4 regions of the Glutamicibacter sp. NPDC087344 genome follow, and region 2 is predicted to be linked to each of the others. Evidence: riboswitches for the same ligand, from Rfam matches in the RefSeq annotation. Region 2 holds a riboswitch; each other region holds the start of a gene.
The links. A riboswitch is a leader RNA that binds a small molecule or an ion and turns the genes downstream of it on or off. The one in region 2 is predicted to bind thiamine pyrophosphate.
Positions count from the first base shown of each region.

Region 1: linked by a shared signal. The riboswitch ahead of thiM (hydroxyethylthiazole kinase) and the one ahead of thiO (glycine oxidase ThiO) in region 2 are both predicted to bind thiamine pyrophosphate.
Region 3: linked by a shared signal. The riboswitch ahead of ACIOWL_RS09415 (ECF transporter S component) and the one ahead of thiO (glycine oxidase ThiO) in region 2 are both predicted to bind thiamine pyrophosphate.
Region 4: linked by a shared signal. The riboswitch ahead of ACIOWL_RS11560 (3-oxoacyl-ACP reductase) and the one ahead of thiO (glycine oxidase ThiO) in region 2 are both predicted to bind thiamine pyrophosphate.

Region 1 covers NZ_JBIUXY010000011.1:14,062-21,731, reverse strand. The annotation lists gene ACIOWL_RS17295 (uracil-xanthine permease family protein) at 1-30, opposite strand, end outside; gene thiD (bifunctional hydroxymethylpyrimidine kinase/phosphomethylpyrimidine kinase) at 64-1,491, opposite strand; gene thiE (thiamine phosphate synthase) at 1,488-2,129, opposite strand; gene thiM (hydroxyethylthiazole kinase) at 2,122-2,916, opposite strand; TPP riboswitch at 2,906-3,000, opposite strand; gene ACIOWL_RS17275 (GntR family transcriptional regulator) at 3,038-3,403, opposite strand; gene ACIOWL_RS17270 (hypothetical protein) at 3,400-5,013, opposite strand; gene ACIOWL_RS17265 (SDR family NAD(P)-dependent oxidoreductase) at 5,060-5,818, opposite strand; gene ACIOWL_RS17260 (fumarylacetoacetate hydrolase family protein) at 5,822-6,538, opposite strand; gene ACIOWL_RS17255 (GntR family transcriptional regulator) at 6,620-7,285, shown strand; gene ACIOWL_RS17250 (aldehyde dehydrogenase family protein) at 7,372-7,670, shown strand, end outside.
Region 2 covers NZ_JBIUXY010000008.1:78,880-86,549, forward strand. The annotation lists gene typA (translational GTPase TypA) at 1-1,485, opposite strand, end outside; gene ACIOWL_RS14955 (GNAT family N-acetyltransferase) at 1,631-2,185, opposite strand; gene moeB (molybdopterin-synthase adenylyltransferase MoeB) at 2,234-3,385, opposite strand; gene ACIOWL_RS14965 (thiazole synthase) at 3,382-4,227, opposite strand; gene thiS (sulfur carrier protein ThiS) at 4,231-4,473, opposite strand; gene thiO (glycine oxidase ThiO) at 4,470-5,609, opposite strand; TPP riboswitch at 5,597-5,701, opposite strand; gene ACIOWL_RS14980 (OsmC family protein) at 5,975-6,406, opposite strand; gene ACIOWL_RS14985 (GNAT family N-acetyltransferase) at 6,411-6,875, opposite strand; gene ACIOWL_RS14990 (alpha/beta fold hydrolase) at 7,014-7,670, opposite strand, start outside.
Region 3 covers NZ_JBIUXY010000004.1:382,954-390,623, reverse strand. The annotation lists gene ACIOWL_RS09420 (ATP-binding cassette domain-containing protein) at 1-1,801, opposite strand, end outside; gene ACIOWL_RS09415 (ECF transporter S component) at 1,798-2,418, opposite strand; TPP riboswitch at 2,483-2,601, opposite strand; gene ACIOWL_RS09410 (DUF4235 domain-containing protein) at 2,677-2,928, shown strand; gene mnhG (monovalent cation/H(+) antiporter subunit G) at 2,993-3,394, opposite strand; gene ACIOWL_RS09400 (monovalent cation/H+ antiporter complex subunit F) at 3,394-3,660, opposite strand; gene ACIOWL_RS09395 (Na+/H+ antiporter subunit E) at 3,657-4,289, opposite strand; gene ACIOWL_RS09390 (Na+/H+ antiporter subunit D) at 4,303-5,904, opposite strand; gene ACIOWL_RS09385 (Na(+)/H(+) antiporter subunit C) at 5,901-6,350, opposite strand; gene ACIOWL_RS09380 (Na+/H+ antiporter subunit A) at 6,347-7,670, opposite strand, start outside.
Region 4 covers NZ_JBIUXY010000005.1:320,427-328,096, reverse strand. The annotation lists gene ACIOWL_RS11580 (bifunctional metallophosphatase/5'-nucleotidase) at 1-1,294, opposite strand, end outside; gene ACIOWL_RS11575 (hypothetical protein) at 1,496-1,705, opposite strand; gene ACIOWL_RS11570 (HNH endonuclease family protein) at 1,880-2,581, opposite strand; gene ACIOWL_RS11565 (hypothetical protein) at 2,834-3,505, shown strand; TPP riboswitch at 3,641-3,734, shown strand; gene ACIOWL_RS11560 (3-oxoacyl-ACP reductase) at 3,796-4,605, shown strand; gene ACIOWL_RS11555 (NtaA/DmoA family FMN-dependent monooxygenase) at 4,602-5,939, shown strand; gene ACIOWL_RS11550 (esterase family protein) at 5,895-7,226, opposite strand; gene ACIOWL_RS11545 (siderophore-interacting protein) at 7,216-7,670, opposite strand, start outside.

The DNA of each region.
Region 1 (7,670 bases), on a different contig from region 2:
TTTGCCGTCACCGTGAATGCGCCAACTCATGCGTTCCTCCAGATATCGCGGCCCCAACGGGTTTTAGGCCGTAGAGAATTCTACGCTGTGCTCATGGGCTTGCGCGAAGAACGCCAGCTCATGCTGGGAAGAACGGATAAACGCCTGGCGCATCCGCTCGCGCTGCGCACCATCGGCACGTTTCCAGGCATCGCGCACCAGCTCGATTGCCTGCGCGGTGGATTCATCGAACTCCACGCTGGCATAGGTCTTCAGCCAGTCCCCGTAAGGGTGGCCCGCATGATTGGCCGCGGCCAGGCGTTTGCCGATGTCCTGGTACAGCCAGTAGCACGGCAGGATCGCGGCGATCAGCTCCGGGTAGCTCCCGGTGCAGGAGGAGAGGTGGTTCACGTAATTCAGCGTGGTGGCCGACGGGTTGGCCAAACCCTGGCCCAGGTGGCTGCGGTGCAGCTGCAGCTCGCCCTCCAGGATTTCCCCGGCGCCCTTGGCCCAGAAACGCTGGGAATCCAGCTCGTCAGCCAGCGCGCTGGCCTGCGCGAGCACCTGCGCGTAACGCTGCAGGTACAACGCATCCTGCGCCAGGTAGTAGTCGAACTTCTCACGCTCCAGGCTGCCGTCGGCCAGTTCGGTGATGAACTGCAGCTCATCGATTCCCGCCCGCAGCACCGCGATGTCCTCCCACCAGGCGGCCATCGGATCGGCGCCAGGGAAAAAATCGATGAAGTGGTTCACCGGGCCGTGCCCTGTACCGACCTGGAGTTCATCGGCTCCGCCGATGGCCCGCTCAAGGTAGCCCTTGGCCGCGGCCAGGGCCTGGACCCAGTCCCCGGTGGCGGCGAAATGGGTTGCCAGCGCGCTGGAAAGGGTGCACCCGGTGCCATGGGTGTTCTCGGTGGCGATCCGCGGCGAGCTGAACTGGGCCAGCACCCCGCTTGCCGCCACCAGCGCATCCGGGCATTGGAGCCCGGACAGGTGCCCGCCCTTGGCCAGCACCAGCACCTGATGCTCGGCGGCCAAACGTTCGGCCTGCTCCAGCACCGCATCCCAGTCCTGCGCCGGGGCGGCACCCAGCAGGGCGCCGAGCTCGGCGATATTCGGGGTGATCACCGTGGCCCGCTGCAGCAACGGGTGCAGTCCCGCGGCGTCCTCCAGCAGCGCATCGCCGCTGGTGGCCACCATTACCGGGTCGAGCACCACCGGGACGCTGAGGGTATCCAGCCAGTCGGCCACCGCGTTGATGATCTCCTGGTTGGCCAGCATCCCGATCTTCACCACGTCGATGCGCACATCAGCGGCAACCGTCTGCAGCTGCGCGGTGACAAACTCACCGCCAATTGCCTGCACCCCGCTGACCCCGTGGGTGTTCTGGGCGGTCAGCGCGGTAATGACCGCCATGCCGTAACCGCCATTGGCGGCGATCGACTTCAGATCAGCCTGGATCCCGGCGCCGCCGGACGGATCGGAGCCTGCAATGGAGAGGATGTTTTTCATTTAGCCCCCTCCCACGCGGACACCAGCAGCGCACTGGCGGCGCGCGGATCATCGGCCTGGCACACCGGACGCACCACGGCCAGCCCGGCGCCGCCGGCCGTGCGAATAGCCGCGGCGTCATCCGCAGTCACCGCGCCGATCGCCACGCAGGGCAGGTCGCTTAACGACGCCCGGTGGGCGAACCCGTCAAGACCCAGCGGCGTGGGGTGGTCCTTTTTGGTGGGGGTCGCGCGCACCGCGCCAACCCCCAGATAGTTGATGAACTGCGCGTCGGCGTTTGCCTGGGCGATCTGCTCCGGTGTGGAGGCGCTGAGCCCGATGATCCCCTGGCCGATCAGCTCGCGGGCCAACCGCACCGGCACGTCCTTCTGCCCGATGTGGATGCCGCTCACCGCGGCACCCGCGGCCCGGGCCGCCAGGAACACGTCGATCCGGTCGTTGATCAGCAGTTCCGCCTTGCCTTCGGTCAGCTTCGCGGCCGCCAGCGCCAGCCCGAAGAATTCGCGCGCGCTTTCGTCCTTGGCGCGCAGCTGTACCCAGTGAATCCCGCCGGCCACGGCGGCTTCGATCACCTCAAGGGTGCTGTGCGGGGTGCAGCTGGCGGTGTTCGCCACCAGGTAGGCTCCAAGATCACGCATGGTTCTTCTCCTCACAATTCAGGGTCTCAAGGTCGGCGGGCTCAACGGCCGCCAGTGCATCCAGGAATGCCACGGCAAAACTGCCCGGGCCGGTGCTTGCCTGCAACGCCTTTTCGGCGGCCAGGCCGTAGAACCCGTGAGCCGCCACGGCGGCCTCGAAGGGGTCCTCATGCACCGCAAGCATTCCCGCGCACACCGCACCCAGGGCGCAGCCGCCCCCGGTGATCCGGGTCAGCCCGATGCCGTTGGTGTGCACCAGCACGGTGCGCCGCGCATCGATGATCGCATCGGCCTCACCGGAAATCGCAACCACCGAACCGTATTTCACGGCCAGCTCGCGTCCGGCGGCAATAGCCTGATGCACGCTGTCCAGCGAGTCCACCCCGCGCCCTGCGGACTCCCACCCGGCCAGCGCCATGATCTCCGAGGCGTTGCCGCGGATCAGGGTGGGCCGCTGGGTCACGATGCGTCGGGCGAACTCGGTGCGCACCGGCAATGCGCCGACGGCCACCGGATCCAGCACCCACGGGGTTCCGGCGGCGCTCGCCGACTCGACGGCTTCTTCGATGGCCGCCAATTGCTCGGTGGTCGGTGTGCCCAGGTTGACCAAAACCGCGGACGCCGCCGCGGCAAAGGGCCCGGCTTCCCCGGGAAGGTCGGTCATGGCCGGTGCGGCGCCGGAGGCAAGCAGCACATTGGCGGTGAAATTGGTGACCACGGCGTTCGTCAGGCAGAACACCAAGGGGGAGTTTTCCCGGTATTTACGGGCAACAACAGGTAGAGTCATGCGACATCCCTCCGCTAGCTTGACCTAGTTCAGGTTCAACGGGTTTTATCTCAGTCGGCTTTTCCGACACCCCGTGTCACTGTTCCCGAGGGTACGCAGGTTAGCGCGCAAGAACAAATTCTTAACGCGCCCGACGCTCAACCAGCGCCTTCACCGTCGCCGCATCCACCCCCAGGCTCGCGGCTAATTCCCAGACCCGGTCCACCGCCTGCACCAGATCCTCGTTCAGCACCTGGCTTCCGGCCAGCTCATTAACCACGGTTCCCGCGCGGCGCCGCGACGAAATCAGCCCCTCGGCTTCCAGTTCCTTATAGGCGCGGGCCACGGTTCCGGCGGCCACCCCCAGGTCGGTGGCCAGCGCGCGCACCGTTGGAAGTTTGTCTCCGGCGCGCAGCTCGCCCAGCGAGATCAGCGAGGCGATCTGGGTGCGGATCTGTTCATAGGGCGGCAGCGCCGAGTCCAGATCAACGGTGATCTGGGCGCTCATGCAAATTGCCTGTAAGGAATTGATGCCGTGGGTTTATTCAGAACCACCATAGAAGGAATGCAGAAGGGAATCAGCCCGATTGCCGTGAGCAATGGGCCAAGATCGTAAGTCCAGGTGGGCATCAATAACAGTACGCTGCACATCGTGCGAAGGAACCGGAACTCAAGGACCTGCCGGTACCAGATCTCTTCCTCCGAACTGAGTTTCCATGGGATCGCGCAATGGCGAACCCACCAGATCGCGGCAATAGCGCCGGCTGCAAGCGCCGTGATCACGCCAGCTGTTGCCCCTGGTGTTGCGGTGAGCAGCAGCGTCTGCGGATCGTGTGGCGGGGCGAATAAAAGATAGATTCCAGTTGCTGCCAGTATCCCGGCAACCCAGTAGAGGTAACGGGGCAGTGCGCGGGAGTGCCGTGGAAGATCCCGCGCGGCCCCGGCCATGAAGTGTCCATAGAAGGTCAGTGCGCTGGTGGTCAGCAGGTAAGACAGGGAGGCAAGCAGCATGACGAGCAGGGTGGAGAATGCATATTCGCCGATGACCGGGCGTTCCCAAAACTCCTCGGTCTCCCAGACGTAGGTAATGGACACACCGAAAACATACACGGACAACAAGGCTACCGTGGTGGCGACAAAAGCCAAGGCCAAAAGGTGGTCGCGAGCACGTCCGAACCCGTTGCGTGCGGCACGTTGACGTTCACCTTCAAAAGATGATTTCGGCGCCCAAAAGAACATCACCGCGCTGACTGCCAGCATGACGACATTTGCGAGATTCATCAAATTGCTGTCGGCAACTTCCGCCCAGGGGGATGTCGCGGCAAAACGGAGATTGTCTGCGATGATCACTGTTAAAAGGAACCCGCCGGTGCGCAACAACCGGTTCAGCCACAGTGAACGTATCACCTGATTATCGTGATGGGTGATTCCGTTTAACGGTCGGCGGCGCAGGGTCACCAGTGCCAGAATCGCCATGGTAGCTATCAGCACAACAATCAGCAGTGCCGAGCAGAGCAGTGTCCGCTCACCGGACAGGACGCCGCTCTGGGCCTCCATTGTCATTATTTGTCCGGCGACGACAATCTCAACGGCAGGTACCGGTGCGAAACCCGGTTGGTGAAGCATGGGCCATAAGCTGGCTACCGATAATGCGACGAGTACGCTCACGGTAGCGAGCAAGCGTCTGGGTATCGGGGTGGTCAACGAACGCGACTCAAGCGACGCGCTGCGCACGCTTTTGAGTTCACGCGGCCAGCTGTAGAGTCCGATGAGGTACACGGTCCCGAGCCAGAGGGCCGGACTGAGCACGTCGAGCCAGAAACCCGGCGTGGAGAATTGGGCAGAATTTTCGGCGGTGGTCGACCAGAAGGACTCACCTGAGGTCGAGGTGCTGGCGAAGAACGCGATCAGGGCGCACCAGAAAGAATGCGATTTGGCGCGAGCCAGTGGGGGTGAATTCCTGTTACGAGCCACAGCTCTGAGCCAGACGTAGATGATTCCGGCCATGAGGGCTAGCCCGAAAGTGGTCGACGAAATATCCTGCATGCTCGTTAATGTATCAACTAATTGATACAAAAGAAAGGTATTCGCAGGAGGACGGGCACCGCCGCCACCCACCGCCGAGCCTCACGGGTGATGCCGGACCTCCAGCCTCGATCCGCCATCAGAACGGCAGCGGAAGTTTTGAGGTGCGTCCCCCGTCTGCCACGATAATCTGCCCGGTAATGAATGCCGAGGCGCTCGACGCGAGGAAAACCGCCAGGTCGCCAATGTCGTGCGGCTTCCCCACGCGACCTACCGGATGCATCCTGATTAATTCCTGCTGGGCCTGGGCTGGATTCTGTTGCGCCTGGATGTAGTTTTCACTCAAGGCGGAGGTAATCCAGCCCGGCGCGATGGCATTGCAGCGGATGCCGAACGCACCCAAATCCACCGCCAGGGCATTGGTCAGGCCATGGATCGCCGCCTTTGACGCGCAGTAGGCCGCATGCTCGGGGTTGGCGGCTATTCCTTCGATTGAACCGATGTTGATGATGCTTGCCTCCCCGCTGTTTTTCAGGTGGGGCAGGGCGGCCTGGACCAAAAACAGCGGCGCGGTCAGGTTCACGGACATCATCTGGTTCCATTCATCCAGGCTGATCTCATCCACGCTCCGTTCGAACATGATTCCCGCATTATTCACCAGGACATCGAGCCCGCCAAAGTGCTCGACAACCTCTGTTACCACCGAGGCGATGGAAACAGTGTTGCTCAGGTCGGCCTTCACCAGCAGCACCCGGTCGGCGGGGAGGTCCTGGATACTCGCGATGTTGCGCTGCGCGATGGCCACCAGCGCACCTTCGTCCAGGAATCGTTCAACGATGCCGCGGCCGATGCCTTGCCCGCCGCCGGTGACCAGCACAATTTTTCCCTGCAATTTCATTTTCTAGGCTCCTTGGGTAACGATGCGCACGGTATTGGACAGCGTGCCGATATCTTGGATTTCGACATTCACTTCATCGCCTTCCTTCAAGCCGACCGGCGGATTGCGGAAGACTCCCACCCCGGCCGGGGTGCCGGTGAGGATCACGTCTCCTGGCTCCAGGGTGGCGGTGCGCGAGGCGAAGCTGATCAGCTGGGCGACGGAGAAAATCATCTGGGAGGTGTTCGAGCTCTGCAGCACCTCGCCGTTGAGCCGCAGCGTGATAACAAGATTCTGCGGATCCGGGATCCGGGCGGCGGGAACCAGCTGCGGACCGATCGGGCAGAAGGTATCCAGCGACTTTCCGCGAACCCACTGCCCGTCGTTGAACTGCAGATCGCGCGCCGAGATGTCGTTGGCGCACAAGTACCCTGCGACGTAGTCCAGCGCTTCTTCTTCCGCGACGTTCCGTGCGGTCCGCCCGATCACCACCGCCAGTTCGGCTTCGTAGTCGGTGCGAATACCCTCGGGGATGTGGATTTCCGCCCCGTCGCCGATCAGCGTGTTCGGCCACTTGGCGAACAGCAACGGTGAAGCCGGTGCTGGCACTCCGGCCTCGATTGCATGGTCCAGGTAGTTCAACCCGACACAGATGACCTTGGAGGGGCGGGTGATGGGCAGGTTCTGCTGCTGGAGGGCAAGGCTCGGAGCCTGAAGCTCAGAATATGCATATTTTGTCATGGAAGAATAATATGCATATTCGATATTTCGCGTCAATACCTCGTCGCGAGAGCCTGATGCCGAGCGCGGTAGGATTTTTGTATGGCCGAAACCCTCCCTGCCCCGCAATTAGCGAGAACAATCGCCGGAAGCATTGCGGCGCAATTGCGAGCCGAGATCACCTCGGGGCAGATCCCTGCCGGGGAAAAATTACGCCAAAACGAGTTGGCCAAACGTTTTGGAGTCAGCAGCACACCCGTGCGTGAGGCAATCGCCCAATTGCGCATCGAAGGCCTGGTCAGTTTCGAACCGCAGCGCGGAGCCACGGTGTTCAAGCCATCCGTCGCCCAAGTCCGCGAGCAATACCTGATCCGCATCGAACTCGAAGCGCTGGCCATCCGCCAGGCCGCCGAAGTTTTCACCCCGCACGACGCGCCAGCCCTGGAGGCGATCCTGGCCGAATTGGCGGTTTGCGCGGATCCGGCGCGCACCGTGGAGCTGAACAACCAATTCCACACCGGCCTCTACGGGCTGTCGGGCATGCATCAGCTAGCGGCCCTCATCAACAACCTGCGTGTCTCCTCCAGCGCGTACCTGCAGATTTACGCAAGCACCAACAGCGCTTCGCCGCGGATTGCCCAAGAGCATCAAAACATCCTGGATGCCTGCAAAAACAATGATCCCGAGGCGGCGGACCAGGCCATTCGCAGCCACTTGGGTGCCAGCCTGGAACACATCACCGCGGCATTGGATTCCGCCGGGCAGTGACCTCTCCCCGCGCGAATCGATGGTTGTTAACCAAGAAAACCGGTTGCAAGCGGGTCATCTTCGGCCCGTTGACGTAGTCTCGGTTTATGGGTCTGTTTACTTCCAATCCGCTGCCCGATCCCGTCGGCGACTTCGCGCCGCCGGTGGATGAGCATCCGTCAAAAATCGCCGCCACGCTAAGCCACCTGCGGCACTCGGCCGACAGCCGCATTACCCATCCGCGGCGCTTCCGTGTGCAACAGCTGCGCGCCCTGGAAAAGATGCTTGACGAGCACCTGGATGATTTCCTCACCGCGCTGAACGAGGATCTTGGCAAGGGGGCCACCGAAGCCAAATTCTCAGAGGTCGACGTGGTGCGCGCGGAGATCGATTTTGCGCTGCGCCA
Region 2 (7,670 bases):
GGCCGCGATGCCGGCGCCGCGGGTTTCGGTCATGAAGCGGGTGCGGAAGCCGATCAGGCCGCGGGCTGGAACCATGAATTCCATACGGACCCAGCCGGTGCCGTGGTTCGCCATGTTGGTCATGCGGCCCTTGCGCGATGCCATCAGCTGGGTGATGGCGCCCAGGTACTCATCCGGTACGTCAATGGTCATGTGCTCCATCGGCTCATGGACCTTGCCGTCGACCATCTTGGTCACAACCTGCGGCTTGCCCACGGTCAGCTCGAAACCTTCACGGCGCATCTGCTCCACGAGGATTGCCAGGGCCAATTCGCCACGGCCCTGGACTTCCCACGCATCCGGACGCTCGGTTGGCAGCACGTTCAGCGAAACGTTACCGATCAGTTCCTTGTCCAGGCGGTCCTTCACCTGACGTGCGGTGACCTTGGCGCCCTTGACCTTGCCGGCCAGCGGCGAGGTGTTGATACCAATGGTCATGGAGATTGCCGGTGGGTCCACGGTGATCAGCGGCAGCGGCTTCGGGTTCTCCAGATCGGTGAGGGTTTCACCAATCATGATGTCTTCAATGCCGGCCACAGCGACGATCTCGCCGGCGCCTGCTTCTTCGGCTGGAACACGCTGCAGGCCCTTGGTGGCCAGCAGTTCGGTGATCTTGACCTGCTTCAGGGTGCCGTCCTGGCGTGCCCACGCGACCTGCTGGCCCTTGCGCAGGGTGCCGTTGAAGATACGCAGCAGTGCCAGACGGCCAAGGAATGGCGAGGCGTCGAGGTTGGTCACGTGAGCCTGCAGCACTTCGCCCTCGGTGAAGGTCGGTGCTGGAACGTGCTTGATGATGGTCTCGAACAATGGCTCAAGATCTTCATTGTCCGGCAGCTGCCCGTCGCCTGGCTGGTTCATCGAAGCGAAGCCGGCCTTGCCCGAGGCGAAGACCACGGGAACGTTCAAGATGGCGTCCAGATCCAGGTCCGGTGCTTCGTCGGCCAGATCGGAGGCCAGGCCAAGCAGCAGGTCCATGGAGTCGGAGATGACGCCGTCGATGCGGGCGTCGGCGCGGTCGGTCTTGTTAACCACGATGATGACCGGCAGGTTTGCGGCCAGTGCCTTACGCAGCACGAAACGGGTCTGCGGCAGCGGGCCTTCGGAGGCGTCCACCAGCAGCACCACACCGTCAACCATGGACAGGCCGCGCTCGACCTCGCCACCGAAGTCGGCGTGACCCGGGGTGTCGATGATGTTCATGGTCATCTGCTTGCCTTCGGCGGCAGGACCGTTGTAGAACACGGTGGTGTTCTTGGCCAGGATGGTGATGCCCTTTTCGCGTTCCAGCTCGCCGGAGTCCATCACGCGGTCTTCGGTTTCACCGTGGCTGTCGAAAGCGCCGGTCTGCTGAAGCATTGCGTTGACCAGGGTGGTCTTGCCGTGGTCAACGTGCGCAACGATGGCTACGTTGCGCAGTTCGTCGCGGCTCGTGATGTTATCTGACATGCGTGAAGGCTCACTTCTGCTCGAGTTTAGGGTCTAAGGAGTCGGGGCCATTCTCGACCCAACCATATATTCTACGCGCAAGAAGCAGGCCAACCGGAGATCTGTGTCAAAACATACAGAAAAAATCACATAAAGTTTCGATGAATCAACTCTTCGGCGCGGTGGGAACCCAAAACCGCAACTGCTTGCGCCCCGTTGATTCAATAACCTCGGGAAGATTTTCATCCAGTATTCCGCCGCAACTGCGAATGGTGGCAGCCGAGGCAATATTGGTGGCGTCGCAGGTAATCAAGGCGTGCTCAACACCCGCGTCGCGCAACTGCTCCAAACCGAAACGGCACAGCTTTTTAGCGATCCCGCGCCGACGTGCCGACGGCAGCACCGCATATCCCAGGTGCCCGCCCAGGTGCTCCAGCGACGCATTCAATTCATAACGCACCGAGATGCGCCCCACCAGCCAGCCGTCTTCATCCGTGGCCACAAATAACGCCGAGCGGACCCACCCGGGGGGAATATGTTCCCCTCGCCGCCCCGCGCACATGCGGTACACGTAGTCCTCCCAGCGTTCGGAGAGCGAGAACGTGGGAAGGAATTCAAAATCATCAACCGTCAGTTCGTGGTGCGCGTCGATGGCCTGTTGTTCGTCGGCATCGGTGAGTTCGCGAAACGTCAGTTCGCCCAAGTTCTCCAGCTCATCCATGCTTCAAGTATCCCAGCAGGCCACCGGGTGCACGGTCAGCGGCCCAACCTAGTAGTCCAACGTCTCGCCGCGGACCTGGGAATACCAGGCAAGGGTGCCGCCGCGCAGGTTCATCACCTGCGTCGTTGCCGAGGTGTCGCTCAGCGCGGTGGCGGCACGCAGGGATCGCGCCCCGCTCTTGCAGGCAAAAACCACGCAGCTGGTTTCAGGCACCTCAAGTGCATCCCACCCGCGGGCCAACAGCTCATCCAGCGGAACGTGGATGCTGTCCGGGATCGCCCCAATGGCGCGCTCCCAGGATTCGCGCACATCCACCACCACCGGACGGTTCGCGGTTCCGCGCAGGCTTTCAAGCTCCTGTGCGGACAACTGCGCTATCTGGGGTTCCAGCACACAGGATTCTTGGGTGTAGACCCCGAGCGCGCGCACCGGTTCGCGGTGCGGATCGCTCTCGAAGGACAGGGTCCGCACCGTGGCCGACAGCGCGTCATACAGCCACAGTTTGCCAGACAGGCTCTGGCCCACCCCGGTGATCAGTTTCAGCGCCTCCACTGCCAGCAGCGAACCAACCACCCCGCACAATGCACCGAACACCCCGCCCTCGGCACAGCTGGGCACCGAATCCGCATCTGGAATTTCCGGGAACAAATCACGCAGCATCGGCCCGTTCCGCGGGTCGAACACCGATGCCTGGCCCGAAAATTGGAAAAGTGTGCCCCACACCAGCGGGGTGCCGGTCAGTTCGGCCGCATCGTTGCACAGGTAGCGGGTAGCGAAGTTATCGCTGCCGTCGATCACCAGGTCGTAGTCGCTGAACAAGGACAGCGCGTTCTCTTCGGTCAGCCGCTGCGCCAAACTCACCACGGTGACCTGGTCGTTGAGCTGCGCGGCCACCCGGGGCAGCGAATCGACCTTGGGTGCGCCCACGTCGGCTTGGCGATGGATGATCTGGCGTTGCAGGTTGGATAGCTCAACCGTGTCGTCATCGAGCACCGCCAGGGTCCCCACCCCGGCGGCAATCAGGTAGTTTGCCACGGGGCTGCCCAAGCCGCCGGCCCCGATCATCAACACCCGCGCATTGGCAATCCGCCGCTGGCCTTCTTCGCCCACCCCGGGAAGGGTCAGGTGCCTGGAATACCGTGCAAGCTGCGCCGGGTCGAGCCTCTGAACCGGTGCAACCAGCGGCGCGCGCAGGCTCATGAGAAATCGCCGATCAACGTGCGCATCATGCCTTCGCTTGGAGAGGAGGCCAACGCGGCATCACGCACCGGGATCCGCCCGGCCAGCCGGGCTGCGCGCCCAGCGCGCACCGCGTCGCGCATCGCCGCGGCCATCAGCGGCGCATTGTGGGCGCGGGTCACGGCGCTGGCCAGCAGCACCGCGTCGCACCCCAGTTCCATGGCTTTGGCGGCGTCGGAGGCCGTGCCCACCCCGGCGTCCAGGATCACCGGGACCGTAGCACGCGAAACGATGGTGGAAATATTGTGCGGGTTCAAGATCCCCAGCCCGGAGCCGATGGGAGCCCCCGCCGGCATCACCGCGGCAACCCCGGCATCCTGCAAGCGGGAGGCCAAGGCAGGGTCGTCGTTGGTGTAGGCGAACACCTCGAATCCGTCGGCCACCAGCTGTTCGGCGGCCGCGAACAGCTCCAACGGATCCGGCAGCAGGGTGTCTTCATCGGCGATCACTTCCAGCTTCACCCAGTTGGTTTCCAGGGCTTCACGGGCAAGGTGGGCGGTGAGGATCGCATCGCGCGCGGTAAAACACCCTGCGGTGTTCGGCAGCGCCGCGATCTGGTGGCGCTGCAGCAGCTCATACACGCTGGCCGACCCGCCGGCGGAGAAATGCCGAATGGATACCGTGGTCAGTTCGGTTCCGGACTCGGCGAGCGCCTGCTCCAGGGTGCTCAGCGACGTGGCACCACCGGTCCCCAAAATCAATCGGGAGCCGAAGCTGCGTCCGGCCACGGTGAACTGGTCACCCGGCGTGGCCTGCTCGGTGCGGTGCGCGGTGCTGGTGGGTGAGTTCGTGGTGTTTGACATGTTTCAGCCTCCCTGGGCAGCGGTCACGAGTTCAATGGTGTTTCCGGCCGCCAGCTCGCGTTGCGACCAGGCGCTGCGCGGCACCACGGCGCCATCCACCGCCACGGCGATGCCCAGGGTGCCTCCGTCCGCGGCCTGTCCCTGCTCGGTCAGTTCGCGGCCGGTATGCGAGGTGACAAGCTCCCGCACGGTCAGTCCGGGCGCGATCGATAGCGGCGCGGAATTCAGCGTAATTTGGATGCTCATCGGTACATCTCTTTCAGGGTTGGGGACGGCGGGTTGTTGTCAAAACGTGCAGGGTCCACCGCGCGGGTGTGTTCTGGGTGGGTAGGGAGGTCCTGGACCAGGTCGGCGGTCAGCGCCGAGCCGAAGGGGGTGAGCAGCACCCCGTGGCGCGAATACCCGGTGGACACGACCAGTCCCTCGTCCACCCGGCCGATCAGCGGCCGGTCATCCCGGGTTGCCGGGCGGGCCCGGGCGATCACCTCGTTCAGCGAGCAGTCGACGATGCCCGGCACCAGGCGGCGCGCGTTATCCAGCAGCCGGTGCAGCTGCCCCGCGTTAACCGCGTCGTTGCCGTCTTCGCGGCTGCTGGCTCCGAGCACCAGGCTGCCGTCGCCGCGCGGCACCAGGTAGACCGGGTCGCGGTGCACGATCCCGCGCACCGTCCGGCTCAGCAACGCCGGACCCTTTGGTCCTTGCAGCCGCAAAATGTCCCCGTACACCGGGCGCAAGGGCAGTTGGGGGCCGCCGTCCACGGTGCCTAACCCGGTGGCGAGCACCACCTGGTCTGCCTCGATGACCCGGCCGGACGCGGTGCGCACCGCAGCGGTTCTCCCCCGGCGCCTCACAAGTTCCACCGCGCGCTCGCGCACCAGGTGCTCGGCCAGGTGCTCGCTCAGGATGGAAATCACGCAGCGGGGGTCGATCTGGTGGTCTTGTTCGCAGAGCACCGCTCCGGCGATGTTGCTGGCCAGTGCAGGTTCCAGGCGGCGTGCGGCGCTGGGCAAAACTGCCTGGGCGCTGAATCCCAGGGAGCTTTGGAGTTCTACCAGCTCGTGGAGCGCGTCGCGGTCCGCGGGTTCGGCGGCCACCACCAACGTTGAATTCTGAAGATAAGCCGGGCGGCGGCCGGTGGCCTGTTCGATCCGCTGAACGAAGCCGGGGTAGTCCTGGTTGGATCGGCCCAAAAGCTCATGCAGGATTCCATGTCCCCAGGTCGTTTCGGCGGCCGGGGCCAGCATTCCGGCGGCGGCACGGCTGGCTCCCTGCCCGGGGTCCGGGTCGATGACGGTGACCTGGCAACCGCGCGAACGCAGTTCAAAGGCGGTGGACAGGCCGATGATTCCGGCCCCGATGATGGCAACGTGCAACGAAGGCACTTCCTTCCTACGGCGGCATGACCCGCATCAGGTGTGGCGGTCGGCTCGGTGCCCTCTCAGCCTGGTCGGTTCAGGCTCCCGCGGAGTTGAAGTGATTATAGGCATGACCCACCGCACAAAAGCCAACTCGGCGGTGTCCATCAGCGTCATCTTCGGCCTTAAAGCGGCTGCGCGGTGAGCCCAGCGCAGCCGCTTTCGGGCAGCTTCTCAGACAGCTCTGCCCGGGTGGCGCACCATTCGACCGGCGTTTTTCGGCCGGAAACAGGGCGCCGCACCGGGCAGTGAAGCTTTATGTGTTTGTGGTAGCTACCCCTGGGGTAGCTGCCCCAGGAAAGTGGATAGCGCTCAACAGCAAGAACCGATGGCTAGCCGCTGACTTCGCTGGTGACCTTGGCCCCCAGTTCGACGGTGCGTGAGACGGTGCAGTACTTGTCGTGGGAGAGTTTGACAATACGTTGCACCATGCCGGCGGCTTTGCGTCCCTCTTCGGTGTCCGGGAATTTCAGGTCGAAGGACATGTTGATGTCATCCATCCGTCCCGCGCCGTCCTCGCTGAGTTTGTAGCCGGTAGCGGCCACCTCGAATTTATCCGGCTCGCTGCGGCGCGTGGTGGCCACATCCACGTCGATGGCCGAGCAGCCGGCAATGGCCGCCAGCAGCAACTCCACCGGGCTCAGCAGCCCCTCGCCTTGGCCAAATTCAAGGCTCGCACCAGAGGCGACACTGGTCGCCCGGTACTTCCTTGATTCAACTCGTTCGACTTTGACTTCACGCAGATCACGGGTGTTTTCACTCATGGCTCTATCGTGACACGTCCGAGGCTGAAACATTGACATGTCGAAGTTGAATCCGGGCCAACGGATCGGTGCCATCGGCCACCTGATCGACGGCAAACCCGTGGTCGAGGAAAAACGACAAGCTATTGGCGTTCTGCCCGTTGATCTGAATGGTGGTCCCCGGGCACCGGGAGAGGATGTTTTTGAGCAGCGCGCTGCCCACGCCGTGATGCCGATCGTGATGCCGCACCCACAACAGTTCAATCTGCGTCGCGCTGTACGCGGCGAAACCCACGATCTCCGTACCCAGCTGCGCGATCTTGACCGACACACGCTGTGAATAGACCGCTTCCAAGGCATTAGCGACCGCATCGACGTCGGCGGCGGAGAGAAAATCACGGCCGCCCTCGACGGAGTTTCGCCAGACATCCAGGAGTTCTGGTACTTCCTCCACGCTGGTCCAATCACGAAGACTAAGCATCTCAGACATCCTCACTCCTCCCAGCTACGGAATACTCCGCATGTTGTCTCGTTATTTTCCCCTTGTGGGACACCTCAGTGAAGCACGGATTGATAACAAGTCACGACTTATCTACGTGGCGAACAGTGCTGTGTGGGACATGGACTGTTACAACTCGCGTGTCAGGAAGAAACCCTGGACCTTCTCACTCCAGACGGTGAGGTGTTGTGCCACCCTCTCGGGTTGGTCTAGGTGCACGTTGTGCCCGGCCAAGGGAATCACCATGATTTCCGCCGCCGGATACCTGGCCGCAAGTTTCATCGGGTCGGTAAACCCGGTGATGTGGTCCTGTTTTCCGCAGATCATCACCACCGGACAAGCCAGCTGGTTCGCCCGATGCACCGGCAGTTCATTCAAAAAGTAACGTTTGGACAGCTTAACCATCGAACGTAGATTCACCGCGCGAATCCCAGGCAAAACGTGGTTATCAAAGCGTTGCCAGTTCTCAGCGCTTTGAATCACCGCCATTTGCGCGTAGTGTTCCGCGTCGTGCGCCGGCAGGGAATCTAGCAAAGCACGATCTTCGCGCAGAACCCGGCGTTCGGGCACCGTTCGCTCGGCGCGCGAGGGAAAAACCAAGGGAGCAAGTAGCGCCATCCCCAGAATTTGCGTGGCAAACCTGTCAGCCATTTCTTGGACCAGCAACGAACCCAGAGAGTTTCCGATCATCGCAAACGGTCGATCCCCGCACTGCGCGCCGATCAGCTGCTCAAGCCAATCAGCGATTTCCGGTAATCCGCCAGCACCCTGAAGGGCCTCGGTTTG
Region 3 (7,670 bases), on a different contig from region 2:
GCCCCGAATCCTGCCCGACCAGGGCAATGCCCCAGGCAGCCAGCAACCCGGCAACCACCAGCGGCCAGCCACGCCGGAAGAACCCGGCGATGCTCAGCCCCGCCAGCGGAAGCATCAACAGCGTTACCGCAATCACGACCGTGGCCGAAACCCAGTCGACCGTGCTGATCAGCGGCAAGGTCGCCCCGGCAATCGCACCGAACTTCGCCAGCGGGTTGATTTTTGCCAGCCAGCTCTCCCCCACCGGAGCATCGAGCATGGGCGCCTTCACGGCAACCGCCTTCACCGGTTCGGCCGGTTCAAGCACTACCTGCACGGCACCCAATGCCTTGGCAAACTGCTCATCGTGGGTCACCGCAACAATGGCGGTGGACTGCTCAAGTTCTTCGATGAGCAGCTGGGCAAGCTCGCGCCAGGTGTTTGCATCCTGTCCAAACGTTGGTTCATCAAGGATCACCACTTCCGGTGAAGCGGCCAGCACGGTGGCCACCGAGAGCCGTCGTTTCTCCCCTCCGGAGAGGGTGAACGGATTTGCTTCGGCCAAATCCTGCAGCCCCAAGCGGATCAGCAGCTGCTCGACGCGGGCATCGACCTGTGCTGGATCGAACTTCGTTTCACCCTCCGAACCACTCCTGGCACGCACGGGAGCGAAAGCCAATTCTTCACGCACACTCTGCGTGACGAACTGGTGTTCGGGTTCTTGAAACACGGACCCGATCCGGGCAACCAGCGCGCCGGCCTTCCAGCTGAAAGGCGAGGACGACAGGCCATCGGCCAGCGCCTCGTTGGCCGCGAGCTTCCCGGAGACCGGCTGGAGCAAACCTCCCATGGTCAGTGCGAGTGTTGACTTGCCCGCACCGTTCTCGCCCCGGATCACCAGCGCCCGGCCGGCATGCAGTTGCAGGTCGACCGGGGCGGTACGCACCGCGTGCTCGCTGCGTGCGCACACCAAACGGTCCAGTTCCAGCAATGATGCGCCCGGCGCCGTCGGGGCTTCGGAGGTCTGCGGAACAAACCCGGGAATCCAGATCCCTGCCTGGGCCAGTTCGGTGCGCAAGGGCTCATCGCTGAAGAGCGCCTCGGGGTGAACATCATGGGCAACGCCGCCGCCGGGTTTCAGCACCAGCACCCGATCCACGTGTCCTGCCCACGCATCCAAACGGTGTTCAACCACGATCAGCGTGGCGCCACTGGCTTCAACCGCGTTGATCACCGCATCACGCAAGGGCGGGATGCTCTGCGGGTCGATATTGGCCGTCGGTTCATCCAGCAGCATCAGTCCCGGACGCATGGCAAGGATGCCGGCCAGGGCCAGGCGTTGTTTTTGCCCGCCCGAAAGCGCCTGCGTGCGGTGCTCAAAGCCCAGGGCGCCAAGCCCCACCGCTTCAAGGGCCTGCGGGATGCGCTCGCGGATCTGCTGCGGGTCGACACCAAGGTTCTCGGCGCCGAATGCCACATCGTCGCCTACCCGGCTTTGCACCACCTGGGTCTCGGGGTCCTGCTGCATCAGCCCCACCGGATGCCGCCGTGCGAAGGCATCATGCCCGCCGACCAGCAGCTCGCCGCCAAACCCCGTGTCATCCTCACGTTCAAGAACCCCGGCCACTGCGTGCAACAGCGTGGATTTGCCGGCCCCCGACGGGCCGAGCAGCAGCACTTTTTGCCCCGCCGGGATCGCTACGTCCAGCCCTGCGATGGCTGGCCGCTCGCGTTCGGCATGATGCCAGGTGAAACCGTTGGCGTTGATCGAAACCCCGCCAAGAGCCAGGGAGGCCGCCTGCTGGTCGGCGGCGGCGCTCATGGGCGCCCCGCAAAGGCCGGTTCCAGGTGCGCCCGGCGGCTAGCCAGGGCGCTCAGCGCCCCGGTACGGGCCAGCGCCCGGGTAATCCACCAGGACAGCAGGCCGGCCACCAGCAGGCCGGAGAAGGCCGTCGCACCGACATGGAACAGCTTCATTCCCTGCGTGTATTCTGCGACGCTTCCCACCACATAGGCTTCGCTGACACCGGCGAACACCCCGGCGCCCAGGCCGGCGAGCAGCGCCACCGCCAGGTTCCATTTCCGGTAGCGGAACAGGGCGAATACCAGCTCCGCGCCGAGACCCTGGACAAGGCCTGAAATCAGCACCGGCATGCCCCAGTGGGTACCGAGCAGCGCCTCGACCACGGCGGCCAGCATCTCGCAAAAAAGTGCCGCCCCGGGTTTGCGAATGATCAGTGCACCGAGCACCGCGGGGAACAGCCACAGGCCGGTAAGCAGGGCGGTAGCTGGCGGGAAGGCGGTAAAGGCCAGCGAAAACAGCCCGTAGCTGGCGGACCACACCCAAAAAACGACACCCGAGGCGACGGCGATCACCGAGGCGATCACAATGTCGACCACACGCCAGGTGCTGCGCTGCGATGGTTTCGTGTTACTCATACGTTGTCCTCCTAAATCAGGAGGGGGGACGCACAAAATCATGGCGTGATTAAACGCCTCTGCGCATCCGAGATGCTCGACTTCCTTCGCCGGTACTAGCCGGAGCAGGTTCGAGGGTCTGCGATCTATCGCACTCTCAGCGTCTTTGACCATCAACGGCCTGACGCTCCCCTGTCGGAATAATTACTGCCCACCCACCATACCGCAGGTAAGCTGGGCAACGGAACGAAAAGTCAGAACGTTGAACGAGAGGTCCACATGAACGCAGTACAAAAGCTCATCGCCACCGGCATTTCCCTGGGCGCAGGATTCATCGGCAGCAAACTGGTCGATCAACTGTGGAAGGGGTTCACCGGAAACACGGCCCCGCGCAAGGGCAGCGAAGAAGCGGCCGAGGCTTCCCTGCGCCAGGCGCTTTCCTTCGCCATCTTCTCCGCCGTTGTCGCAGCTGTCATCCAGGTACTTGCCGACCGCGGCACCAACAAGGCGATCTCCAAATTCACCAAATAGCACCCGTAACACACGTGAGCCACAGCCCGGCGGGCTGTGGCTCACGCGTGTTGGTGTTCCGGCACTATTTTTCCTCGGTGGGCGGGGAATCGATCGTATCGATGGCACCGGTGCTGGGGGCGGAAGACACCTTGTCAACGACCAAACGCAGATCGTCGGAGAATAACGTCTCCTTGGCCGCGTGTTTGGTGCGGTACCCGGAACGGCCGATCATATGCGCTGAGACCGGCGCGGTGAGCAGCTGCATCGCCCAGGCCAGGATCAGCACCGGAACGATGGCCCAGCTGCGCAAATGAATCGCCAGGCCCGCGAAGATCAGCAGGAAACCAAGCACCTGGGGTTTGGTGGCCGCGTGCATTCGGGTGAGCATGTCGGGAAAGGCCAACAGGCCGATCCCGGCGATCAGGGACATCAGGCAGCCGAGAATCAGCAGGACGGCAACAAGAAGGTCAACAAAAAGATCCATTAGGCGTTCCTCTGATCCGACACGTAGCGGGAGACCGTCACCGAGCCGACAAAACCGATGGTGCAGGCAATGACCACAAACAGCAGGTAGTCGGTGTGGCGGTTCAGCGCCATATCCAGGCACAGCGCGGCGGAAATGATCAGCAGCATCACATCCAGGGCCAGTACCCGGTCGAGAATCGACGGGCCTTTGACCACACGGAAGAGGCAGGCGACCGCCGCCAGGCCAAGCATGATGCCGCAGATCCAAACAACAATTCCGATCATGCTCGTGCCTTCTTCCTTCTCACGCTGGGGCTGCATTCGCTCTTGATTGCCTCGTACTCGTCATGGCTGCCGATCGCCATGATCAACCGGCGCTCGATGTCGCGAATATTCTCGCGCGCTTTCTCCACGTCTTGTGCCGAATTGATGTCGATGTAGTGCAGGTACAGCGTCGAAGAGCTGCGATCCACGTCCAGCACAAACGAGCCCGGAATCAACGTCAAGACGTGCCCCACGGTCATCACGATCAGATCCGAGTCGGTACGCAACGGCACCGCAATCACCGCGCTGCGGGTTTTTTTGCCCCGCACCAGGGCCAGCGCGGCCACGTGGGCGCTGGCGGCAACTACCTGTCCCAAGAACCACACAAAAAGTTTGATGCAGTACCAGATGTTGATCCGTCCCGAAAGCACCACCGGGGGCAGCGGGAACAGGGTCACGATCACCAGGGCGATGATCGCGCCGAAGAGCAAATTTCCCGGGGTGAAGTCCGCCCACAGCGCACCCCACACAAAAATCAGCAGCAACAACAGCGGCCATTCCTGTTTCAGGGTGGCGCGGTGGCGTACCCCGGCGGTGTCCAGCGCGTCATCGATGCGCTGGTCGCGTGGTGTCATGTTTTTATGAGGCATGTGATCCCTCCGCTCAGTAGTTCAGGATGGCAGTGATGTACGGTTCTTGAGCGATCAGCTGCGCGGCCACCCGCTGGCAGAACTCAAAAATTGGTCCGGCGAACACCGTCAACGCGATGCCCGCCACCACCAGCGAACCCGTGGCGTAACGCATGCCCCATGGCAGCGCCTCGGATTCCAGCTCGCGGGCCAGCTTCAGGCCCAGGTGCGGTGCCTGCGCCCCGCCGGCCGCGGTTTGATCTGCCACCTTCGCCGCTTCGTCGACCAGCTGAGGGTTCGGGATTTCCGCATCGGCGGCGCGGCGCCAGAACATGCGCGCCCACACACGGATGATCGCCAGCAGCGTCAGCAAACTGGTAAGCAGCCCGGCGGCGATCACCACCCAGGTCAACGCGTCGGCGTCCTGGGCCGCGGCATGCAGCAGGCCGAACTTCCCCAAGAACCCGGAGAACGGCGGGATCCCGCCCAGGTTGATTGCGGGGATAAAAAACAGCAGCGACAGCGCCGGGGAAAGTTTGGCCAGCGACCCCAACCGGGTCACGTTGGCGCTTCCTGCCCGGCGTTCAATCAACCCGGCCACCATGAACAGCGAGGTCTGCACGATGATGTGGTGCCCGACGTAGTAGATGGTCGCCGCGATGGCCAGTTCCCCGCCCACGGCCACCCCGAAGATGAGATAGCCGATGTGGCTGGTCAGCGTGAATGACAGCATACGTTTGAAGTCGGTCTGCGCCAGCGCACCGAGGATACCGATGACCATGGTCAACGCCGCCACCACCAGCAGCCCGGAGTTCACCGCCCCGCCGGGGAACAACAGTGTCTCGGTACGCACAATTGCATACACCCCCACCTTGGTCAGCAACCCGGCGAATACCGCGGTGACCGGGGCCGGAGCCGTCGGGTAGGAGTCCGGAAGCCACAGTGACAGCGGGAAGACCGCGGCCTTGATGCCGAAGGCGATCAGCAGCAGCACATGCAGTATCAGCTGCGGGCCCTGATCCAGTTGCGGCAGCTTCACCGCCAGGTCGGCCATGTTCACCGTTCCGGTGGCCGCATAGGTCATCGCGATACCCATCAGGAAGATCACCGAGGAGACCACGGAAACCACCACGTAGGTGGTGCCGGCGCGGATGCGTTCGGCGGTCGCGCCCAGGGTCAACAGCACGTAGCTGGCGGTCAACAGGATTTCGAAACCGACATACAGGTTGAACAGGTCGGCGGCCAAGAACGCGTTGGACACGCCGGCCAGCAGGATCAGGTAGGCCGGGTGGAACACGGACACCGGTCCGGGTTCATCTCCATCGGCCAGGCCCTGGCTCGTGGCGTAGAACAGCACCGCAAGGGAGACCAGCGTGGAGATCAACAGCATGAAGGCGCTGAATCCGTCCACCATCAGGGAGATCCCCCAGGGGGACTGCCAGCCGCCGATGTGTATCGCGTAGCTTTCACCACCCCAGACGGCGGCCAGCATCCCGGCCTCCAGGACCAGGGTGAGGCACAGGATCCCGATGGTGATCAGGCGTTGGAGTTTGATGCGGCGGCGGACCAGGAAGGCCGCGCCGGCTCCGAAGATCGGCAGGACCACTGCCAGCGGAGCAAGATCCAGAAAATTCACTCTTCCCCCTCGCGAACCGGGCGGCCCTCTTCGTCAACAAATTCGGTTGTATCCTCGGCCACCGGCGAGTCTTCCTCTTCGTCATAGGCGGTGGATTGCGACACCTTGATATCTTCGGTATCGTCGGCCAGCACATCGGCGCTGGTCAACGTCCAGGAGCGGTAGATCATGGCGAGCAGGAACGCGGTCACCGCGAAGGTGATCACGATCGCGGTGAGGATCAGCGCCTGCGGCAGCGGATCGGAATACTGGTCGGCTGGCAGGTCCGCTTTGAACAGCGGCGCCACCCCCTTGCGCCCACCGGTGGAAAGGATGAGCAGGTTGATGCCGTTGCCCAGCAGCATGATGCCCAGCAGCACCCTGGTCAGGGTGCGTTCAAGCACCAGGTAGAACCCGGCGGCCAGCAGCACTGCGGTAATTACCAAAAAGGTGATGTTCACACTCATCGGCCGACTCCCGTCTGTGAGGCGTGAATTGGGTCGTGTTGTTCGATCGGGCTGCGTCCCTCGGAGAGCAGGTCGATCTCGCTGCCCAGCGAACGCAGCACATCCTGGACCAGTCCCAGCACCACCAGGTAGACACCGATGTCAAAGATCGTGGAGGTGACAAACTTGTGCTCGCCGAAGATCGGCAACCAGAATTCCCACGCGTACATGGTGAAGATTTCATCCCCGGCGAATAGCGGGACGATGCCGGCCAGGCCGGCCAGCGCAATACCGCCGCCAATCAGCATGCCCGGGGCAACGCGCATGGATTCGGACAGTTCGATGCGTCCACCGGCCAGGTAGCGGATGGTCAGGGCCAACCCGGCAATCAGGCCACCGGCAAAACCGCCGCCGGGAGTGTTGTGCCCGGCCAGCAGCGTGTACACGGACATGATCAGCACCGTGTGGAACATCAAGCGGGTGACCACTTCAAAGATGATCGAGCGGCGTTCGGCCACCAGGGTGTTGCCGGCCATCAGCCAATCTTGGTTGTCGCTGCTGGCAAAACGCCGGGCGATGCGCAACTCGACTTCCTTCTCATCCTTGGACCCCATCGCTTCGGAACCCGAATCGATGCTGCCCGGCGCGACCTGGTGGGCGCGCACCCTGGTGCCGAATCCGCGGCCGGCGAAGATCAGCGAGGCCACACCGGTCGCCGCGGCGGCCAGCACGGTGATTTCCCCGAAGGTATCCCACACACGCAGGTCAACCAGGGCAACATTCACAATGTTTTTGCCGAAGCCCTCATAGTAGGCCAGATCCGGCCACTGCAGGGAAATCGAGGCCTGGCCGCGGGCGGCCATCATGGCAATGGCGATGTACACCACCATGATCGCCAAGGCGATCGCCAGCAACGCCCGTCCCCACTTGATATGGGTCAGTCCAACCCACAGTCGTTTGGGCAGTGCGCGCAGCGCCAGCACAAAGGAGACCAGCACAATGGTTTCCACCAGCAGCTGGGTCAGCGCCAGGTCCGGCGCCCCCTGAAGGGCGAAGATCGCCACCATTCCGTAACCGGTCACGGAGACCATCAGCACCGACATGAAACGTTTCGGAGCGGTAATGGCAATGAGGCTTCCGGCGATCATGATCGCCCCGATCAGCAGCTGCGCCGGGTGGTCGGCGATCACCCAGTTATCCGGCCACGGGGTTTGCACCGTGAGGGCGATCCCCAGCGGCACGATCAGCACCACCGACAGGATCACACCGAGGTAGAAGGACAACGAACCACGCTGGGTACGACCGGTGATCCAGATGGCCGCCATGTCCAGCGCATTCACG
Region 4 (7,670 bases), on a different contig from region 2:
AGGTCACCGTTCCGTCTTCGCCGTAGAGCAGGTCTGCACGCAGGCCGCCGGGGTTCATGAAGGCGATCTGCGCCGGGGTGCCGGCGAAGTCCTCATTCGAGGTGGCCCACAGGTGGATGTCGGCCACGGTGTTGCCCAGGGTGGATTCAACCCCGCGGTCTGATCCCGGGACCTCGCCGCCGCGCAGGATGTCTTCTGAAATCTCGCCGACCTTGACGTTTCCGACTTCTTCCGAGTCTTCGATCGCCTGGTCGACAAGGGCCTGGACGGCCGCGTCCGCCGGGTAGTTCGGCTGCCAGGCGCCGGAATCGTCCTTGCTGGTCAGCGGCAGCAGTTCGGTGCTGGAATCCACCACGTCACCGGTGGCGCTGTCGATCTCAAGGGAGACCTTGCCCAGCGTGGTGCCGTACTGGTGTCCCTGGATGACCGGGCGATCACCGTCTGGACCTGGAATCTGGCAGTCGTAGGCCTGATGGGTGTGCCCGGAGACAATTGCATCAACCTTGCCACTGGTTTTGCGCAACAGTTCGCCGTAGCTGCTGTCTTCGCCAGCGATGCTGGAGCAGTCGGCGTTTTCCGAACCGTTGTGGGTCAGCAAGACCAGGACGTCGGCCTCGCCGTTGCCGCTCTGGCCATCGGAGAGCTGCTCGGCCACACGGTTGACTGCTTCAAGCTCGCTGCCGAAGTCCAGGTCCTTGATGCCGGTGGGAGTCACCAGGGAGGGGACGTCCTCGGTGACGGTACCGATGAAACCGACGGTGACGCCATTGACTTCACGCAGCGCGTATTCGTTCAGGACCGGATTTTTGGTTCCCTTTTCGTATACATTTGCTCCCAGCGCGAAGTCTTCACCCGACTGCCCGGAAGCGGCGGCAAAGCGGTCGATGACACGGCCGCCGAGGTCTGCAAAACCCTTGTCGAATTCGTGATTTCCCACGGCAGAAAGGTCCAGGCCGCCAAGGCCCAGGGCATCGATGGTTGGATTGTCATCCTGCGATGCCGAAGCGAAGGTGGAGGCCCCGATGTTATCGCCAGCGGAAACAAACAGCGTGTTCGGATTCTCTCCGCGCAGCTGATCGACGGCTCCGGCGAGGACCGCGGCACCGGCAGAATCGCTGTTGGCGGCGATGCGGCCGTGGAAGTCGTTGATGGACAGGACATCCAATGTGAAGGTTTCCCCGGCTGCGATCTGGGCGGTCGGAGCCGCCTGTGCGACGGCGCAACCCGCGGCAAGCAATGAAGCCGTGGCTAGGGAAGTCAGCGAAATATTCGTGATCCGCCTGATGGCAGGCATAGATTCTCCTCAGAGTTAAGCGTGTGACTTCCTTTATATCTATCGCATCAAAGTGAACCTGTCGATGCTTGAACGTGAATTTTGTGTATAAAGCAGATCTTTACGGGTATGGCCGGTGCCTGCGGCATCCGAGATTTCGGCCTGAAACATCTCTGGCCCGGCTCGTGTGAGCCGGGCCAGAAAATTTTGCTGATGCGGGTCTCAGCGTTGGCGCCGACGGGATGATCCTGCGTCGGTGGCCGAGGAGGAACCTACGATGGTTCCCAGCAGCAGCATTGCCGCGGCAATGAACATGACCGTGGAGATCACCCAGCACGCCGTTGCCGTGGGCCGCTGTGATCCGTCAAGGGAAAACACGAAAAGGCAGACACTCGCCAAGAGCAGCACCGTACCGATCAATCGTGTCTTCATTGCACACCCTTGTAGAGTCGAATTTGGCTAATTTATCGCGAAAGCAATTCACTATCAGCTGGAATAACATCCATAATGCCATAATTCCAGCTGTTTGACCATACAACCATAGTGGTATCTTCCGAGGTTTCGCTCAGCCTTGAGGCGGAGTGCGGCCAAGGCTGGAAGCGGCGACTACACGCAAGCGGTCAGGATTTTTGCGATGGCATCGTGTTCCGCCTGGGTCATCCACGCGCCGTATTTGGCCTTAACCTGGGTTTGCCGCGCCACATAGTCGCAGCGGAAGTCCTTGTTTGGCGGCAGCCACGTTGCCGCGTCCTTGTCGCCCTTGGAGGCGTTGGTCGGCCCGTCGGCGGCCATGAGGTTCAGCGGGTCATTAGCGAACTCCAGCCGCTTCTTCTCGCTCCACTTCTGCGCACCCTTTTGCCATGCATCGGACAAGGCGACCACATGGTCAATCTGCACCGCGGTGCTGGTGTTTTGGCCGCGCTCGAAGTTGATGGTTTTGCCGGTGTAGGGATCGTGGAAGGTTCCACTCAATACAACACAGTTAACCCGGGCGGATTTGTATTCAACATCCACTAGATCTCGGGCAAGAATATCGTTGCGTGCATCGCAACCGTTGTTGTCCGGATCCTTCCACCCGTTGCTGAACTGCTCGCGAGAATACCCGGTTTTCGGGGCTCGTCCCTTGATGTCGATGCCTTCCAATTCTTCCAAGGCTTCGGTGTAGGTTTCCTTGTCGGCCGCAGATGGCGCGGCGGCCTGCGCGCCATTGGTCCCGGTGAAATCCGTAGACGTGAGCGAGGCGCAGGAGGCAAGCCCCAGTGTTGCGGCAATGAGGGCTGTTGAAAGGATGCGGTGCGAGATTCGCATGCTGTGGTGGTTCTCCTTGAGTTAATGCTGGGTTCGACGTTCCGAGCCCACCTGTCGACCCTATGTGCGCCTACCGACGAAACGGTGCATCGCTACACGGCATTCGGATGTGATCCTGTTCTCGACGCTCGATGGCTGAATCTGAAGAGTTATCAATTTGTGTCCATTGGGCCCTGTGACAAGTCTTGTTTTATTTCAGTTATCGAAATATGGTCAATTTGAAGTTAGAGTCTGACTGTTTTGGATGTTCTTGTGAAAAAGTTTGTGTTTCCGCTGGCGGCCGGGGTGCTGATACTTAGTGCCTGCACTACACCAGTATCAAAACTGGAAATGGTTGATCCGCAGGGGAATGGCAGCCCCGCGACGGCGTGGGATTCCGAGCAGCAAAGTTACGATGAAACATTCGCTGATCCCGACGACCCGTATGCGCAGTATTACCAGGACGGGGTTCCGTTCTTTTCCGAGTTGCAGTCACAGGTTGTGAACACCGCTGCGGTCTTTGGCCCGTTGGAGGCACGCGAAAACTCGGAAAACCTTGTGATGGGAATGTCAGGGTTCTTCCGCTCCACGGTATTTACCGATGAAACCGGGGCGCAAGAAGTGGTCAACGATTCCATGTCCATTGGTGGCACGGTGGATGCGCCTGGTACCTACCAGATGGAATTCGGGTGTTGGGGGACTGGCCAAGCCACCGCCCGAGTCATCATGTACGGCGAACAAGCTGAGCTGAACCTGGATCTGGACCTTGACTCCGAGCCGAGCAAAATGATCTCTCTGGCCTGTAACGTTCCCGCAGCAGTGGCTACGGATGAGTTCGAATTCACTGGCAACGAATTGTTTTACGACGTTGTGATTTCTGGCGAGCCGAAGACTGTCGGTTCCTACGAACTGAATCTGTTTCAAACATCTGGTGGGCAGGAGTAAGGGCTGTTTTCAGCACCCGGACAGCGCACGGGAACCGTTGCTGAGTTGTGCACCTCAAGCCGATTGGCAAGCTGGTTTAGCGTTTCGCCCGGACATCTGTTGCGCCGTGCCCGAGGGACTGTGGTACTAATGGGAGATAGTGACACGGGGTGCCGCCATGCGGCTGAGATAAAACCCGTCGAACCTGATCCAGTTAGTACTGGCGAAGGGAATGTCCTGGATACCGTGATGCGACGCATCTATGCCGGGGTCCCGTTCGCCTTGAAATAACCTCAAGGAGTTCGAGCACCATGAACGCACAACTAAGCACCGAAGCCGTACCTTCCGTACATACCGCCCTGCCGCTGAATGAGCAACTGATTCTGGTCACCGGCGCAGCCCGCGGACTTGGCGCAGCAATCAGCACCGCATTTTTGCGTTCCGGGGCGAAGGTCGTGATCAACTACCGCAGCTCCGCCCAGGCCGCCGAAGAGCTGGCCGCCGAATTCCCCGGCCAGGCGCTGGCAGTCCAGGCCGACGTCCGCGATCGGACCCAGCTGGAGACGCTCGCCGCCACCGTCGCAGAGCACTTTGGCCAGCCGGTCACCACTTTGGTGAACAACGCGCTGGTTGATTTTTCCTTTAATGGAGATGCCCGGCCCAAGGCCGCTGAGCTTTCCGCCGCCGACCTCACCGCCCAGTTCACCGGATCGGTGCTCGCCCCGGTCGCGGCGATCCAGGCCGTTTTGCCAGGCATGCGCCAAGCCGGATTCGGACGCATCATCAACATCGGCACCAACCTCTTCCAGCACCCCGTGGTCCCGTACCACGATTACACCGCCACCAAAGCGGCGCTGTTGTCCCTGACCCGCACCTTTGCCGACGACCTGGGGCCGGAGGGAATCAACGTGAATATGGTCTCCGGGGGACTGCTGCGCACCACCGACGCCTCGGCCACCACCCCGGACGAAGTTTTTGACATGATTGCCGCCGGCACCCCGCTGCGCCGGGTGACCACCCCCGCCGAACTTGCCGATGCAGTGCTCTTTTTCGCCTCACCGCTGTCGCGCGGGGTGACCGGGCAGAACCTGATTGTCGACGGCGGACTGGTCAAGGGATGAGCCGGGCACTCAAGCAGGCCCGGTTCAACCTTTTTATCTACGGTGCGGGCCACCATCAGGCGGCATGGCGCGCGCCGGATTCCCACGCCGAGCAGCTCGCCGACACCGGGTACTACGTGCAGTTGGCGCAGCTGGCCGAACGCGGCCTGCTGGATGCGGTGTTCCTGGCGGATTCGCAGGCGGTCAGCGCGGATGCCGCGGCGGCCGGACCTACCTGGCTTTTCGAACCGTTCACCCTGCTTACCGCGTTGAGCCAGCACACCAGCCGCATCGGTTTGGTGTGCACGGTGTCCTCCAGTTTCTACAGCCCCTTTCACGCCTCCCGGATGCTGGCCAGCCTCGACAGGCTGTCAGGTGGACGGGCGGGAGCGAATATCGTGACCAGCATGTGGGATAGCGAGGCCCAGAACCACGGGCGGCAGAGCCTGGGGGACCACGGCTACCGTTACGGGCGAGCCGACGAATTCATTACCGTGTTGCGCCAGCTCTTCGAGTCCCATCCGCGCGACGCGTTGCAGATCCAGCGCGACTTGGTGTTTACGGATGCTGGGCAGCTGCGGGAGATCAATCATGCCGGTGAGCATTTTTCGGTACGCGGCCCGCTGAATCTCCCCGCAGGCCCGCAGGATTCCCCGGTGATTTTCCAAGCCGGATCCTCGGGGCAGGGCCGCGACCTGGCGGCTAAACATGCCGAGGGGATCTACTCGGTGGCCGCGGATGAGCAGATGGCGTTGGAATACGCCCGGGATGTGCGCGCCCGGGCGCAACTAATGGGGCGCGACCCGCAGGCGCTGGCGATCATGCCGGGGCTGGTGACGTACGTGGGCAACACTCTGGAGGAAGCCAGGCAGAAACAACGCCGGCTCAACAACCTGCTGCCGACCGCGCAGAGCCTGGCCCAGCTGGCGGTGTTCATCCAGCAGGACACCAGCGACTGGGAGCTGGATGCCCCGGTGCCTGCCCTGCCGCCGCTGGAGCAGTTCAGCGGACCGGCCGGGCGTTATGCCACGATCCTGCGGCTGATTGAAATCCACCAGCCGACGGTGCGTGAACTGCTGGGATTGCTGGCGGCCGGGGGAGGGCATTGCACCATGGTGGGAACCCCGTCCATGATCGCCGATGAGATCGAGCGATGGCTGGATTCCGGGGCCGCCGACGGTTTTAACCTCATGCCGCCGAGCCTGCCGGATTCGCTGGACGATTTTGTCCAGTTGGTGATCCCCGAGCTGCAGCGCCGCGGGCGGTTCCGCACCGCCTACGAGCACCGCACCCTGAGGGAAAACCTTGGGCTACCCAGACCGGTCCGCAGGGAAAAACTGGCACAGCCCGTTTAACAGCATCGGAGCCCACCACGCCCAGTCGTGCCCGCCGCTCAGCGGCTGGAAATCGATCTGGGTGTGGGCTTCGCTGCCCTCCAGCGCTTCAAGCACCTCGACGCAGGAATCAATGATCGAGGATTCATAGCGCCCGGCCTGGAAAATCATCCGCACCTGCGGGTCCACCTCGCGCAGCGCCTGGCTCAGGTCCGCAAACCACAACGAGGGCGATTGGGCCAACGCCGCACCGATCAGCTGAGGGTATTCCAGCACCGCATGGACCGCGGCCAGGCCACCGAAGGACGAGCCGCTGACCACGGTCTGCTCGGGCAGCTGGGAAACCTCGAAATACGTGCGCGCCCACGGCAGGAACTGTTCGGCCACGGAACGGGTGGTGCCTGCGGCCACCGGAAGTTCCGCGCTGCGCAGCTCGATATTGGTGCTGTCGATGAACATCACGTGAATCGGGGCCAGCGCCCCGGCGGCGATGGCGCGATCCAGCGACGAGGCAATATTCAGGTAGCGCACCCAGGTTGCCCCGTCGTGCACAATGGCCAGCGGGGTTTTCTCCCCGGGCTCCAGGCAGCCGGCCTCCGGTTGGTACACCCACACATTTCGCTCGCGGCGGCAGTTCTCATCCCACAGCACATGATGGGACAGCCGCGGGTGCCCGGCGGTCTCGGAGCCGGGCACCGGTGGCTGCGGTGCCCCCTGCCCGCCGATCGACGGCCCACGGTGCTGCGCCGCAGGTTGCGCGGCCGCCAGATGTTCATTGGATACGGCGTGCGGACCGCCCACCACGGAGACCGGGCCCCCGTTCATGGAGGCGTAGAGTCTGGGGTTCAGCGGGTCCGGCCCGCCGGCATCGGCGGCCAAACGGACCGCGCGGCGTTCGGTTTCTGCGCGCCATAAAGCTGCCCCTGGCCCGCGGTGCACGGTAATCCGGTAGGACGCGATCCAATCCGTCGGAACCATCAGGGTGATGGACCACAACCCCTCACGCACCGGTTCGAACTCGCTGGAGTCCAGATTTTCGTGATCCACCAGCGCATTGGCGGAAAGGATCACCGCCGTTGCCGGGTCCATGCCGGGTTCATCGCGCCACAAGAAAGTCACGTGCGCCAACTGCGCGGATTCAGGGCAGCGATCAAATAGCGGGTAGGCCACCTCGCCCCGGTCGATCGCCGCCAGGGCTGCGGTGATTCCCGCATCGGTCAGCGAGGCGGCGAAAAATCCCGGGACCCGCGGGATGCTGGCGCCGGAGCCGCGTGCTTCGGGGCGCGGCCGAGTGGGATTAGTGCTCATGGGTGTGCTCATGTTCGTGCTCGTGGGTGTGTTCATGACGGTGGGCTTCGTGTCCGGGGCGTTCAAAATCCATCTCTCCATGGACCCGATCGTGATCCGAGTCCTTGCCGTAGGCGACTTCGTTCATCTCCAGATGCCAGTAGCCGATAATCAGCCGATTGCTTTTGGCGATCCCAACCTTGGCGGCCCATTGCCTGGCGAAACGCACCACCTGGGATTCCGCGCCCACCCACAAATTGATCTCCTCGGCGGCCACCTGCTCCGCCGGGAGCTCAAGCGTTTCCATGGCCTCGATCAGCTGCCGGGTTGCTCCGGCGGCCGCCTGGCCGCGCGGGAGCCACTGCACGCGGACCCCCTCCGGCTTCGCCAGCTCGTGGATCTCCGCCTCGTTGTGGACCTCGATGAAAACCTGCCCCACCTGATCCGCCGGCATCTGCTCCAGCG